One region of the Bradyrhizobium sp. USDA 3650 genome, then DNA from elsewhere that is predicted to be linked to it. Evidence: predicted binding sites of a transcription regulator. Region 1 holds the regulator's gene; each other region holds the start of a gene.
The links. Region 1 encodes LexA, which represses DNA repair genes until DNA is damaged. Its sites were predicted from a motif close to TGTTCNNNNTGTGTTCNG; they were not measured.
Positions count from the first base shown of each region.

Region 2: ACVIN2_RS18530 (helicase-related protein) is a predicted target of LexA. The motif match lies at 1,969-1,986, and genes of this name have one in related genera.
Region 3: ACVIN2_RS15170 (nucleoid-associated protein) is a predicted target of LexA. The motif match lies at 1,758-1,775, and genes of this name have one in related genera.

Region 1 covers NZ_JBSRZG010000001.1:231,994-235,968, forward strand. The annotation lists gene ACVIN2_RS01105 (GAF domain-containing protein) at 1-286, opposite strand, end outside; gene ACVIN2_RS01110 (hypothetical protein) at 508-942, opposite strand; gene lexA (transcriptional repressor LexA) at 1,432-2,133, opposite strand; gene ACVIN2_RS01120 (molybdopterin molybdotransferase MoeA) at 2,309-3,520, opposite strand; gene ACVIN2_RS01125 (hypothetical protein) at 3,747-3,938, opposite strand.
Region 2 covers NZ_JBSRZG010000001.1:3,985,413-3,989,387, reverse strand. The annotation lists gene rpmB (50S ribosomal protein L28) at 1-147, opposite strand, end outside; gene ACVIN2_RS18535 (DUF3108 domain-containing protein) at 782-1,591, shown strand; gene ACVIN2_RS18530 (helicase-related protein) at 2,266-3,975, shown strand, end outside.
Region 3 covers NZ_JBSRZG010000001.1:3,266,997-3,270,971, reverse strand. The annotation lists gene ACVIN2_RS15175 (hypothetical protein) at 1-739, opposite strand, end outside; gene ACVIN2_RS15170 (nucleoid-associated protein) at 699-1,748, opposite strand; gene ACVIN2_RS15165 (Fic family protein) at 2,106-3,653, shown strand; gene ACVIN2_RS15160 (metallo-hydrolase/oxidoreductase) at 3,865-3,975, shown strand, end outside.

The DNA.
Region 1 (3,975 bases):
GCAGGAATTCACCCGCAAACACCGGCACCGCGACGCCGCAGGTGAGGCCGGCCGCGAGCGCCTGATCGGTCCGTTTGAAATAGGAGTTGGCGAATTTGGTGAGGATCACGGGGCGGCCCGCGGCCCAGGCCTTGCCCGGAAGTCCCTCGTCATATCCGAAGTGCAGCTCTTCGCTGACGGCCTTGAACGCGGACAGCCCTTCGCCATAGAGACCGCCACCAAACTCCAGCCGCGTGCGCGTCCGATCGGGCACCCAGAGTTCAACGACGCGAAGGAAGGTTTTCATCGAGCGTGTCCGCCGTCTCAAGCCCTGACAGCATCGGTCATTTGGCTGCGAAGCGGACGTTCAAAATTCAGGCAGGGCGGCTCAAACTTCGTGCGGCGGAGAGGTGCGGGCTTGGTCCATCCGATTGGTTTTCGCGGACGCAAACCACGCCATCTCGCCGGCCACGGCCGGCGATGGCAATTCAATCCTGACCTCCGACCTCGTAGCCGGAGGCGGCTGTGTCAGCCGATCGGCAGGTGCCTGACGGTCGGCTGCCGGTCGGCGATAATCTGCGCCTTGTGCTCTCGCTCGGCGACCGACTGAGTTACCGGCAGCTGCAACACGGTCGCGCGCTGGCCTTCGACGAGCTGCGTCACCAGCACATATTTGCCGTCGGGGAATTCGATCGCGTCATGATGGCGGTCGGGAACGTGCGGGTCGATCTTGCCGAACTTGCCCACGCGGGAATTGATGGTGCGCGTCCAGATCCAGCGATTGTCGTAGCGAACGTCGTCGGCGAAGGCGAGCTCCGTTCCCGGCAGCAGGCAGACGGCAACGGACGGATCGGCTGCCGAGGCGAAGCCGCGCGTCGAGGTGCCGCGGAAGCTTGTCGTGACGATCGTCTCGCCGACTTCGGCGGGTCGCGACGCGACGGCATGCAGGCTGTAGTCACACATCGGGTGCTCCTCATGCTGGGATAGCAACCCGCGTCTCTTAATCGAGGCGCAGGCCTCTATCAGAGTTGAAGCATGAACGCTCTGCTTGGTTGTGGGCAAATCTGCGGCTGGTTTCCGCGAGCCGCGATCACATTATCTTTCCCGAGTTCAATAGGAACAAAGCGAGTTGCGATGCATTCGGGAGGCGCGTGCGCGAATATCGCCGGCTTGGCTGCGGCGGTCGAACTTGATCGCCGGATGGTGTTTCCTCGAACTCGAGCCGCGAAGCGGTGCCGTTTGAAGCGGTGCTGTTTCGTGGGCGTCGCGAGGAGCCAGCCGAAGGAGGGGCCGGATAGTCTGTGCAGAACCAGAACGACTATCCAGCCGGAGCGGACGATGATCCGCTCCAATCTGACCGGCGATGCCGGTAGGAAGCGCGCGAGGCGCCAAGCACCTCCCGTATGAAGTACTCCCGATACTAAGGACTCCCGGTATCAAGGACGCCCGGTATCAGTACTTCCGGTAAAGCCCGATCAGCTTGCCCTGAATCTTCACCCGGTTGGGCGGCAGGATGCGGACCTCATAAGCCGCGTTGGCGGGCTCGAGCGCGATCGAGGCGCCGCGGCGGCGGAAGCGCTTCAGCGTCGCTTCCTCGTCGTCGATCAGCGCCACCACGATGTCGCCGGTATCGGCGCTCTCGTTGCGCTGAATCAGCGCCATGTCGCCGTCAAGGATGCCGGCCTCGACCATGGAATCACCGCGCACTTCGAGCGCGTAATGCTCGCCCGAGCCGAGCATGTCAGGCGGTACGCTGATAGTATGGCTGCGGGTCTGCAACGCCTCGATCGGCGTGCCGGCCGCGATGCGGCCCATCACCGGCACCGCGACGGGACGTTCGCCGTCGTCCGCGGGCAGGCTGGAGCTCGCACGCACCTTGCCGAGATTGCCCTCGATGACGCTCGGCGTGAAGCCGCGGCGGCTGCCTGCGGCTGCCTGGAGCTCCGGCAGCTTGATGACTTCAATCGCACGGGCGCGGTTGGGCAGGCGTCGGATGAAGCCACGCTCCTCGAGCGCCGTGATCAGGCGATGGATGCCCGACTTCGAGCGCAGATCGAGCGCATCCTTCATCTCGTCAAAGGAGGGCGGCACGCCGCTTTCCTTCAGACGTTCACTGATGAACCGCAGAAGCTCGTATTGTTTGCGCGTTAACATCTCGACCAAAGTCCCCCGGTTGATGTCGTCCGATTCCGAGACGCAGAGTTCGGCAATAAGCCGCTACATACTCGAAACAAATCATGAACGGACACTATATGTTCGATACATGTTCCGCAACTGCTTAATTTACCGTGAACAGAGCAAAGTTCGCGGAACGCGCATTGCCGGACGCTCAGACGGGGAGCCGCAACACTTCGCAAGCCGTGCCGGCTTCGGCCTTCGGCGCGAACGGTGCGCGCACGAGAAGTACTTGTGCTGCAGCGAGATTCGCAAGCAGCGAAGAGTCCTGATGATTGACGGGAAGAACGACGCGCGTGCCGTCGTCACGCTCCTCCAGATGCGCGCGCAGATAGTCCTCGCGCTGGTCGTTGGCGCCGATTTCGCGGCCGAGCACGGCGCGTTCACGGCGATGGTGAATCACCGAACGGCCCGACAGGGCGCGAATCAGCGGCACCATGAACAGGAAAGCGCACACGTAGGACGACACGGGATTGCCCGGCAGGCCGATCACCCCCATTGCGCCGAGCCGCCCGTGCATCATCGGCTTGCCTGGCCGCATCGCGATCTTCCAGAACGCCAGTGCGATGCCTTCCTCCCTCAGTGCCTGCTGGACCAGATCGTGGTCGCCGACCGATGCGCCGCCGGTCGTGATCAGGATGTCGGCGCCGCTCTCGCGGGCGCGGCGGATGCCGGCGGTGGTCGCCTCCAGCGTGTCGGCGGCAATACCAAGGTCGATGGTCTCGGCGCCCTCGCTGCGGGCGAGCGCGTGCAGGGCGTAGCCGTTGGAGTAGACGATCTGGCCGTGGCCGGGCGTGGTGCCCGGCATCACCAGCTCGTCGCCGGTGGCGAGAATGGCGACCCTCGGACGCCTGAAAACGGCAAGGTGCGGATGGTTCATCCCGGCGGCGAGCGCGAGGTCGCGCTCGGTGAGACGACTTCCCTTGCGCAGGAGCACGTCGCCCTCGCGGAAATCGACGCCTGCGGCGCGGATGTGCCGACCGGCGATCGCGGCTTCCTTGATCGTGATGCGCTTGCCGGCGGCGACCGTATCCTCCTGGATCACGACGGCGTCCGCGCCACCGGGAACGACGCCGCCGGTGAAGATCCGCACGGCTTCGCCGGCGCCGACCGTCCCCGCGAACGGTCGGCCTGCCGCGACTTCGCCGATGACGGTGAGCTCCGAATCGATCGTCGCGGCATCGGCCGCGCGCACCGCGTAGCCGTCCATCGCCGACATCGCCTGCGGCGGCTGCGTGCGCCGCGCCGCGACGTCACGCGCGAGCACGCGATGGTAGGCCTCGTCGAGGGAGATCATTTCTTCCGGCAGCGGCTCTGCACCCGCCAGCACCGCGGCAAGCGCGTCAGAAACCGGCATCAAGGCCACGGCGAAAACTCCTGCTCGGCACGTTCGGGCGAATGTTCCGCAAATCTTCTAGCCGAGCGCGGGCGCAGAGGCAAAAACGGCTGAGCGCGCGCAGTCATCCCGCCGCTTCACATTGTTCCGGAAGGCAGGATCGCGCGCGTCGCGGCATGATCCGAAGAACCCGACAGATCGGCAGGAGAGTGGTCATGGAAGGGCGAGAACGACGAGCGCCCCGGGCCTGGATCGATCAGCTCCCTGGCTGCCCGGGAGTTACGTCGGGCGCCTTGGGCCCCTGATCCTTGTCGGGCAGCGGATCGGCCTGGGATTTCAGGTCGGCGGCCTTGCTCACGAGCTTGGCGGAAAGCTCCGAATCTGAGGTTGTCCTGGCGAATTCAAGAAGAAGAGAGGCCTGCTTGGTGAGGTAGGTCTTGCCCAGCACGATGATGCATCCGTTCGTAGAAGTCCCAACGGACTCT
Region 2 (3,975 bases), 3.8 Mb from region 1:
CAGGCGCACGTTGCGGCCCAGCGCTTCGCTGATGAAGGTCACGTTGACCAGGTTCGGCAGGAAGCGGCGCTTGGTCTTGATGTTGGAGTGGCTGACCGTGTGGCCGACCTGGGGGCCCTTGGCCGTCAATTCGCAGCGGCGAGACATGGCAAAATCCTCAATCTTTCCCAACGATGTGCGGCCGCCATTCGGGGCGCCACGGGCAAATTCTCTGTCCTTGCAGGGAGCGGGCGGACGTATAGGGGGGAAGCGGCGGGACGTCAAGGTTTTGGCTGCTGCTTTCGCCTCTCCCCGCCTGCAGGGAGAGGCCGGAATGCACGCGATCCGCGCGGATTTCGGGTGAGGGGGAGCCTCCGCGAGGGCGCTGCGGGTTGAGTATACTCAAGTCTCACCTCCTCCGGGGAGAGACCCCCTCACCCCGACCCTCTCCCCGCAAGCGGGGCGAGGGGGGGAGGTGGCGGGGTGAGGTGCGCGCTTCTGACCCGGCCCGATCACCAAAACGGCAATGATTATCGCGCCTTACCATCACATAAAGGGCGTATTCGCGCCCGAAGAGTCCGGTGGAGTTCCGGACGCGGAGTGGCCCGGACGCATTGCTTGGCGCGGTTTTTGGCTTAAGTAACAACCGTTCGCGCCCCGATTGGATTGTTTCGTGCTCACAACGCCTCATCTTGCGCCAAGCCTGCGTCCAAATGAGCTGCGCCCAAATGAGCTGCGCTCAGCGGAGCGGCGCGCAAGGAATCCGCGCGCAAGTCATCCGCGCTCTGCCGGAAGCTGGGTCATGGCGGCCCTTGGCGGGCTGGTCTTGGCGTGGGCGGCGGAGCCCGCGGCGGCGCAAGGCAAGCTCGAGGCGCAATACGAGGCGACGCTGTCGGGGATTCCTGTCGGCAAGGGCGCCTGGAACATCGACATCCAGGACGACGTGTTCGCGGCCGCGGCCTCCGGCGGCACCTCGGGGCTTCTAAAATCCTTCGCGGGCGGGTCCGGTACCGGCGCCTCGCAGGGCCGCGTGGTCAACGGCGCGCTGGTTGCGACCGGGTACCAGGCCTCCACCACCACCTCGAAGAAGACCGAAGAGATCCGCATCACGCTCGACAAGGGCAATGTGAAGGATTTTGCGATTCTGCCGGAGCCGCCGGTCGATCCCGACCGCATCGTCGTCACCGACGCGCATCGCCGCGGCGTCTGGGACCCGATGACGGCCTCGCTGGTGCGCGTATCCGGCACCGGCGACGTGCTGTCGGCGGACGCCTGCCACGGCAGCGCCGCCGTGTTCGACGGCCGCATGCGCTACGAGCTCAAGCTCGATTTCAAGCGCATGGAGAACGTGAAGGCGGAGAAGGGCTATCACGGCCAGGTCGTGGTTTGCTCGCTCTATTTCGTGCCCATTGCCGGCTACATCCCCGACCGTCCCGTGATCAAATATCTCGCCGCCCAGCGCAACATCGAGGTCGCGTTCGCGCCGATCGCGGGAACGCGCATCCTGGTCCCGTTCTGGCTGAAAGTACCGACCCCGCTCGGCCCGGCCATGCTGGAAGCGACCTCCTTCATCACCAGCGCCCAGCCGCCCAAGGTCGCGAAGACGCAGTAGGGGCTGCTGCCGTAGCCCGGATGGAGCGCAAGCGTAATCCGGGTTCTTTGCTTGGCCCCGCATTGCGCTCCGCTCCATGCGGGCTACGGACCTCTCTTTTGGCAAAATAAACGCGAATGATTTCAACGGCATGCCTACTGTGCATGGGGTTGTTTTCGCACCTTTTGTTTTGGAGGGGTCGAGAGCCGGGAATCCATTTGACTCCTCCCCGATTCTGATTCGACTCCGCGCCGTCCCCAGCTTTAACGAATCCGCCATCGAAACGTCGCTTGTGCGGCGGGGCAAAACTCCATCTAGTGCGAACCCAATAAGCCTCCCGCGACATCTTGCGAGAACGGAACAGGACTCAAGGGGGAGTCAGCGATTCGGCCGCGATTCGTTCTCAACTCGTTCCGAAGCTTAAAGCCAACGGGAAAAGCGTCGCAAAGTGAGACAGTTGCGCGAGATCTGGGGAGCTCTCTCGTTCCCCTCGCCCCGTTCTTACGGGGAGAGGGTTGGGGTGCGGGGCTGCTGCCACGGAAGCGGTGACAGACGGACTCGCGGAGAGCCCCCTCACCCGGCGCTTCGCGCCGACCTCTCCCCGCAAGCGGGGCGAGGTGACTTCCGAGCCCTTCGCGCCACCGCCCCAAAACAGCACTGACATTCGCCCCAATCGCCATTACCTAATCCCCCAGATGCCTTTTTCCTCCTCCCCCTTCGCTTCCGAGCGGCTTCCCGGCGCCGGCGTCACTGCGGTGCTCGGGCCCACCAACACCGGCAAGACCCATCTCGCCATCGAGCGGATGCTCGCGCATCCCTCCGGCATGATCGGGCTGCCGCTGCGCCTGCTGGCGCGCGAGGTCTACAACAAGATCGCAGCCCGGGTCGGCCCCGATGCCGTCGCGCTGGTGACCGGCGAGGAGAAGATCAAGCCCAAATCGCCGCGCTACTGGGTCTCGACCGTCGAGGCGATGCCGCGGGATCTCGACGTCTCGTTCCTCGCCGTCGATGAGGTGCAGATCGCATCCGATCTGGAACGCGGCCACGTCTTCACCGACCGCATCCTCAACCGCCGCGGCCGCGACGAGACGCTGCTGCTCGGCGCTGCGACCATGCGGCCGATCATCGAGCGGCTATTGCCGGGCGTCTCCATGATCACGCGGCCGCGCCTGTCGCAGCTGGAATTCGCGGGCGACCGCAAGATCACGCGGCAGCCGCGCCGCACCGCCATCGTCGCCTTCTCTGCCGACGAGGTCTACGCCATCGCCGAGCTGATCCGGCGCCAGCATGGCGGCGCCGCCGTGGTGCTGGGCTCGCTCTCGCCGCGCACCCGCAATGCGCAGGTCGCGATGTTCCAGAACGGCGAGGTCGATTACCTCGTCGCCACCGACGCCGTCGGCATGGGCCTCAATCTCGACGTCGACCACGTCGCCTTTGCCTCCGACCGTAAGTTCGACGGCTACCAGTTCCGCCGCCTGACGCCGTCCGAATTCGCCCAGATCGCCGGCCGCGCCGGCCGCGCCACCCGCAACGGCACCTTCGGCACCACCGGCCGCTGCGCGCCGTTCGAGCCCGAGCTGGTCAATGCGCTGCAGAACCACACCTTCGACCCCGTGAAGGTTTTGCAATGGCGCAATTCGAAGCTGGATTTCGCCTCCCTCGGCGCGCTCCAGGTCTCGCTGAACCTGGCGCCCGGCCATGAGGCGCTGACCCGCGCGCCGATCGCCGAAGACATGCGCGTGCTCGACCACGCCGCCCGCGACGCCGAAGTGCGCGATGTCGCGCATGGCAAGGACGCGGTGGAACGGCTGTGGGAGGCCTGCCAGATCCCGGATTATCGAAAGCTGTCGCCGGCCGCCCATGCCGAGCTGGTGACCACGCTCTACGGCTTCCTGATGCGGAAGGGATGCATCCCCGACGCCTGGTTCAGGACCCAGATCGACCAGGCCGACCGCGTCGATGGCGATATCGACACGCTGTCGGCCCGGATCGCGCAGATTCGCACCTGGACCTTCGTCGCCAACCGTCCCGACTGGCTGAAAGACCCGGAACGCTGGCAGGGGATCGCCCGCGAGGTCGAAAATAAATTATCGGATGCGCTCCATGAACGCTTGACTGAGCGTTTCGTTGATCGCCGGACCAGTGTATTGATGCGCCGCCTGCGGGAGAACACGAGCTTGAATACGGAAATCGGCAAGACCGGCGAAGTCATCGTCGAAGGCCATGTCATCGGCCGCCTCGATGGCTTCACCTTTGCACCGGATGCGGCGGAAGCCGGCTCCGATGCGAAAGCGTTGCAGGCTGCAGCGCAGGCCGTGCTCGCCGGCGAGATCAACGCGCGCGCCGAAAAACTGGGCAATGCGCCGGACGAGCAGTTCGTGCTGACCTCGGAAGGCATGATCCGC
Region 3 (3,975 bases), 3.0 Mb from region 1:
CCCAGTTGGCGGATTCAGTCAATCGAGAACGAGCGCCGGGCAGGGCAGGATCATCGGCTCTAATGCGATAGATCGGAGGCGTCGCCGCCGCTTGCAGCCAGACCTGGCCATCCTCGAGCCAGGCGCGGGAGACGAGACCGCCCAACAGTCTGCGGGCAGAAACCGTTTCCCAAGCTTGATACGCCGGCGATGAAACCGCTGGCGCGGCCAATAATAGCCAGGGATTGAGATCGGTAACGATTTCACGGTCGGGGACAAAGTCACGAACATAGCGAGTGGGGTCGATAGACCCAAGCAAAGGCTCGGCTCGCGGTGGCGTTTGCGCGAAATCCCATGAAGCGAACTCCAATCCTCGTGCGCGAAATGCCTGAGTGGAATTGAAGTCGGCGATCGCGAGGCGCGGAAGGACAGTTCGCTGCGCCAAGTATTGTGGGATGTCGGACTGGAAGATAAAGAAGGCGCAGCCGTCGGCAGTTGGCTTTCCGAGCGTGATCACGATCTCGCGGGTCGAATCAAAGATATCACTCCCAACGAGATCACCACCGAGACCCGGATTATAGACTTGCAAGGACGAGAACGGCGGTGGGACATCGTCGACGAAGCCGAGCCAGGCGACCTGCGCGTCGACGGACGGTAGCCGGCCTCGCAACACGAGGGCGTCAATACGTTCGTCCGCCACGGCGCCGTTCGCGACAAGCTCACGTACGCGTTCGACCAGATGTGTTGATCTCGAAGTCATCGAGTGTGATCTTGTCCCTGATGATAATCTCGCCCCTGTCGCGGTTCACCGAAATGACTGAAGACATCAAACCGACAGGGAAGGTCAATTTGACCCCGCTTGCCGTCTCAACGCGACGGTTCTTGGGAGCCTGAATTGCGTTCTTTTGGAGCACGAACGATTCGCCCGCCATTCCTTCGCGCTTCAGCTTTGCCTTGAAGTCGGTCAGCACGGGGCTATCATCAGGCAGCGGCCCGAAAATGCTCTTCAGCCAATTTTCAGCACTTTCGCCGTCGACGGAACCGCCTGATTGGCTGGCGTCGTAGAGGCGTTGCGCCAGATTTTTCATCGTGTCCTGCGGAAGTATGTCTTTGTGCTTGTGCGCAATGTTGCGCGTGACCTCGACGATTGTCCTTGTCAGCTCCTCTTCCGTTCGCTGGCGTCGCACAAGCAAGAACTGTTCGAAATAGGCCGCAGGCCGCTGCGGATTTTGACGATCGACAACGCAGATTTCGTCGCGCTCTTTGCCGAGCTTGATCAGCGCGGCCTTCTGCAGGGCATTGCGGTTCTGGACAAAAGTCCGCTCAATCTCGCCGAAGGTCGGCTTCGGCTTGCCCGAACGGCCGCGGCTGACGTCGTAGTCGTAGCTGAGAACCTTTTCGTCCTCGAATTTCAGAAGTGCATATAACCGGCCACCTGAACAAGACAGCGAGAAGATCAAGAAGGCACCGACAGCCGTGCTGCCTCCGTGAGCCTCATTGAACGCTGTCGCGAGTTTCTCGCTTTGCTCCTGGAAAGTTGCCCTATCCCGGCTGATCCGCGCCAGTTGCGCCCGCACCGGCGCGTCCGCGAGAAACTCGTATCGGTTTCCGCTGTTGACCGATCGGACGCGGCCCAGGAAAAAAGCTGCGTGTCGACCGGCATCGAACGCAGTCAGTAGCTGAAAATGTTCCTCTCCCGGGCCGACAATATGAAAAACGCTCTGATCGATGCGCAGGCTTTCGAGTTCCTGCTCAGTAAGGAAGGACATTCATCACCATAGAACAAAAAGAGAACTGATTGCAATCGCGGCGCTGTTTTATTCCAAAATTTGCGTCGTGTTCCGTTAAGAATCTTGCATCTTGTTAAGAATTCCATCCCCAACGTGTGGCCGGGCGCCGGTCTGTTGAACGGTGAACGAGCCGCCACGCCGCTAATTGGATTGCTGGTCCTCTCAAAAGCGTTCCCTTGGGTGGGGCGAGGGAGAACCCCAACGGTTTTCGCGAAGACATTTCACATTTCCCGGGTTGTGTGAGTGTTTTTCACGGCGTAAAAGGGTTTTGCGGCTCAAAGGCCAAGTTGAGAGTGAAATTCACGATTCGAGAACGTTTTTCACGGATCTGGGACAATGCAGACAAAGTTTTCAGGACCAGTGTCTGTTATTCATGACCGGCGGCTGCCGGAGATAGCAACTCCTGTTGGCTATGCTGCGCTGGTTGACGCCTACAGCCTATCCGTCCCGGTCCCGCGCGTGCTTTCCGCAATCGGAACAAAGCACCGGATCATTGAGCAGGAGGGGTGGCGCATCTACACGCCGCGCCATGCGCCGGACGCGACGCTTGAGGGGCATCTCACCTTCGCTCTCAAGAATGAAGGACTAGACCTTGCAATCCTGAAACGGCTTTTCCTCACTGTGAACGAGGATGAGATTGCGGATCTTGTGAGACAGAAGCCGACCGGTCTGTATACGCGTCGTATCTGGTTTCTGCATGAATGGCTATTGGGCCGCCAACTCAACCTGCCTGCGGCAGATAAAGTCTCTTACGTCGACGCCGTCGATACCGAACTTCAACATGCGACCTCCGGGCAGAATTCGGCACGACACCGCGTCCGGAACAATTTGCCAGGAACGCCGGAATTTTGTCCGCTTGTTTTCAAGACTGCAGCGCTGAGCGAATTTATTGCGCAGGATCTCAAGGAGCGCGCCCGTTTCGTGGTGAGCCAGGTTCCAAAGGATCTGCTGGCGCGAACCGCCGCCTTCCTTCTTCTCAAGGATTCAAGGTCAAGCTACGTCATTGAAGGAGAGAGACCGCCACAGGACCGTATCCAGCGGTGGGGCCGGGTCATCGGTGAAGCGGGACGGGCCCCGCTCGACGAGGCGGAGTTTCTACGCCTGCAGCGCATCGTGATCGGCGATGAGCGCTTCGTGAAACTTGGCTTCCGTAACGAAGGTGGTTTCGTCGGCGAGCATGACCGTGAGACGCAGCGACCTGTCCCGGATCATATCAGCGCGCGTCACGAAGATATCCCCTCCCTCGTGCGCGGACTGATCGCGTTCGATCATGCGGCGGAAAACGAGCTTGATCCTGTCGTCGCTGCCGCCGTGCTCGCCTTCGGGTTCGTTTATATCCACCCGTTCGAGGACGGCAACGGACGCATTCACCGATACCTGATGCACCATGTTCTGGCACGGCGCGGATTCAATCCCGCCGGGATCCACTTTCCGGTTTCTGCCGCGATTCTCGACAAGATCAGCGAATACAAGACCGTGTTGGAAAGCTATTCGACTAGATTGCTTCCATGTGTTGAATGGGAATCGACCCCACAGGGCAACGTCAAGGTCTTGAACGATACCGGTGATTTTTATCGTTTCTTCGACGCGACGCCCCACGCCGAGTTTCTGTACGAATGCGTGCAGAGGACCATCGAACAAGATCTTCCAAAGGAAACGCAATTTTTACGGAGCTTCGATACCTTCCGCGCGGGCATCGAGAACATGATCGAAATGCCGGAGCGGACGCTCAATAACCTCTTCGGATTCCTGCAACAGAATGGAGGACAACTCTCAAAGCGTGCCCGCGACAACGAATTCTCCGAACTAACGCCGGATGAAGTCACGAGGATTGAGGAGCTTTATCAAGCGGCTTTCTCGAAAGACTCTGGAACGGCGAGTTGACTGTGTCGGAGTGCCACCTTCATTGAATTGGGCCTGTCGGATCAGATGCTGGTCGACCTCTTGATAAAAAATAGCGCCCTCAATCGGCGTGGTCGCAGCTAAGACGCGCCGCATCGGTGAGTTTTGACCGTGGGAGGTTATCTTCTTTTTCTTCTTTATCCGCATCCCGCCAGAGTTTCCCCGCAGAGGACTGTACGCGCGCGTCTCGCGAGTGGATTCATTGAGCACGAGCCCTCATCGCCGTGCATCCTTCGAATTTGATTGCATCGATGCCGACTATGTTGATGGCGCCGGACCGCGGCTCTTGGACGGGTTTCGTGCT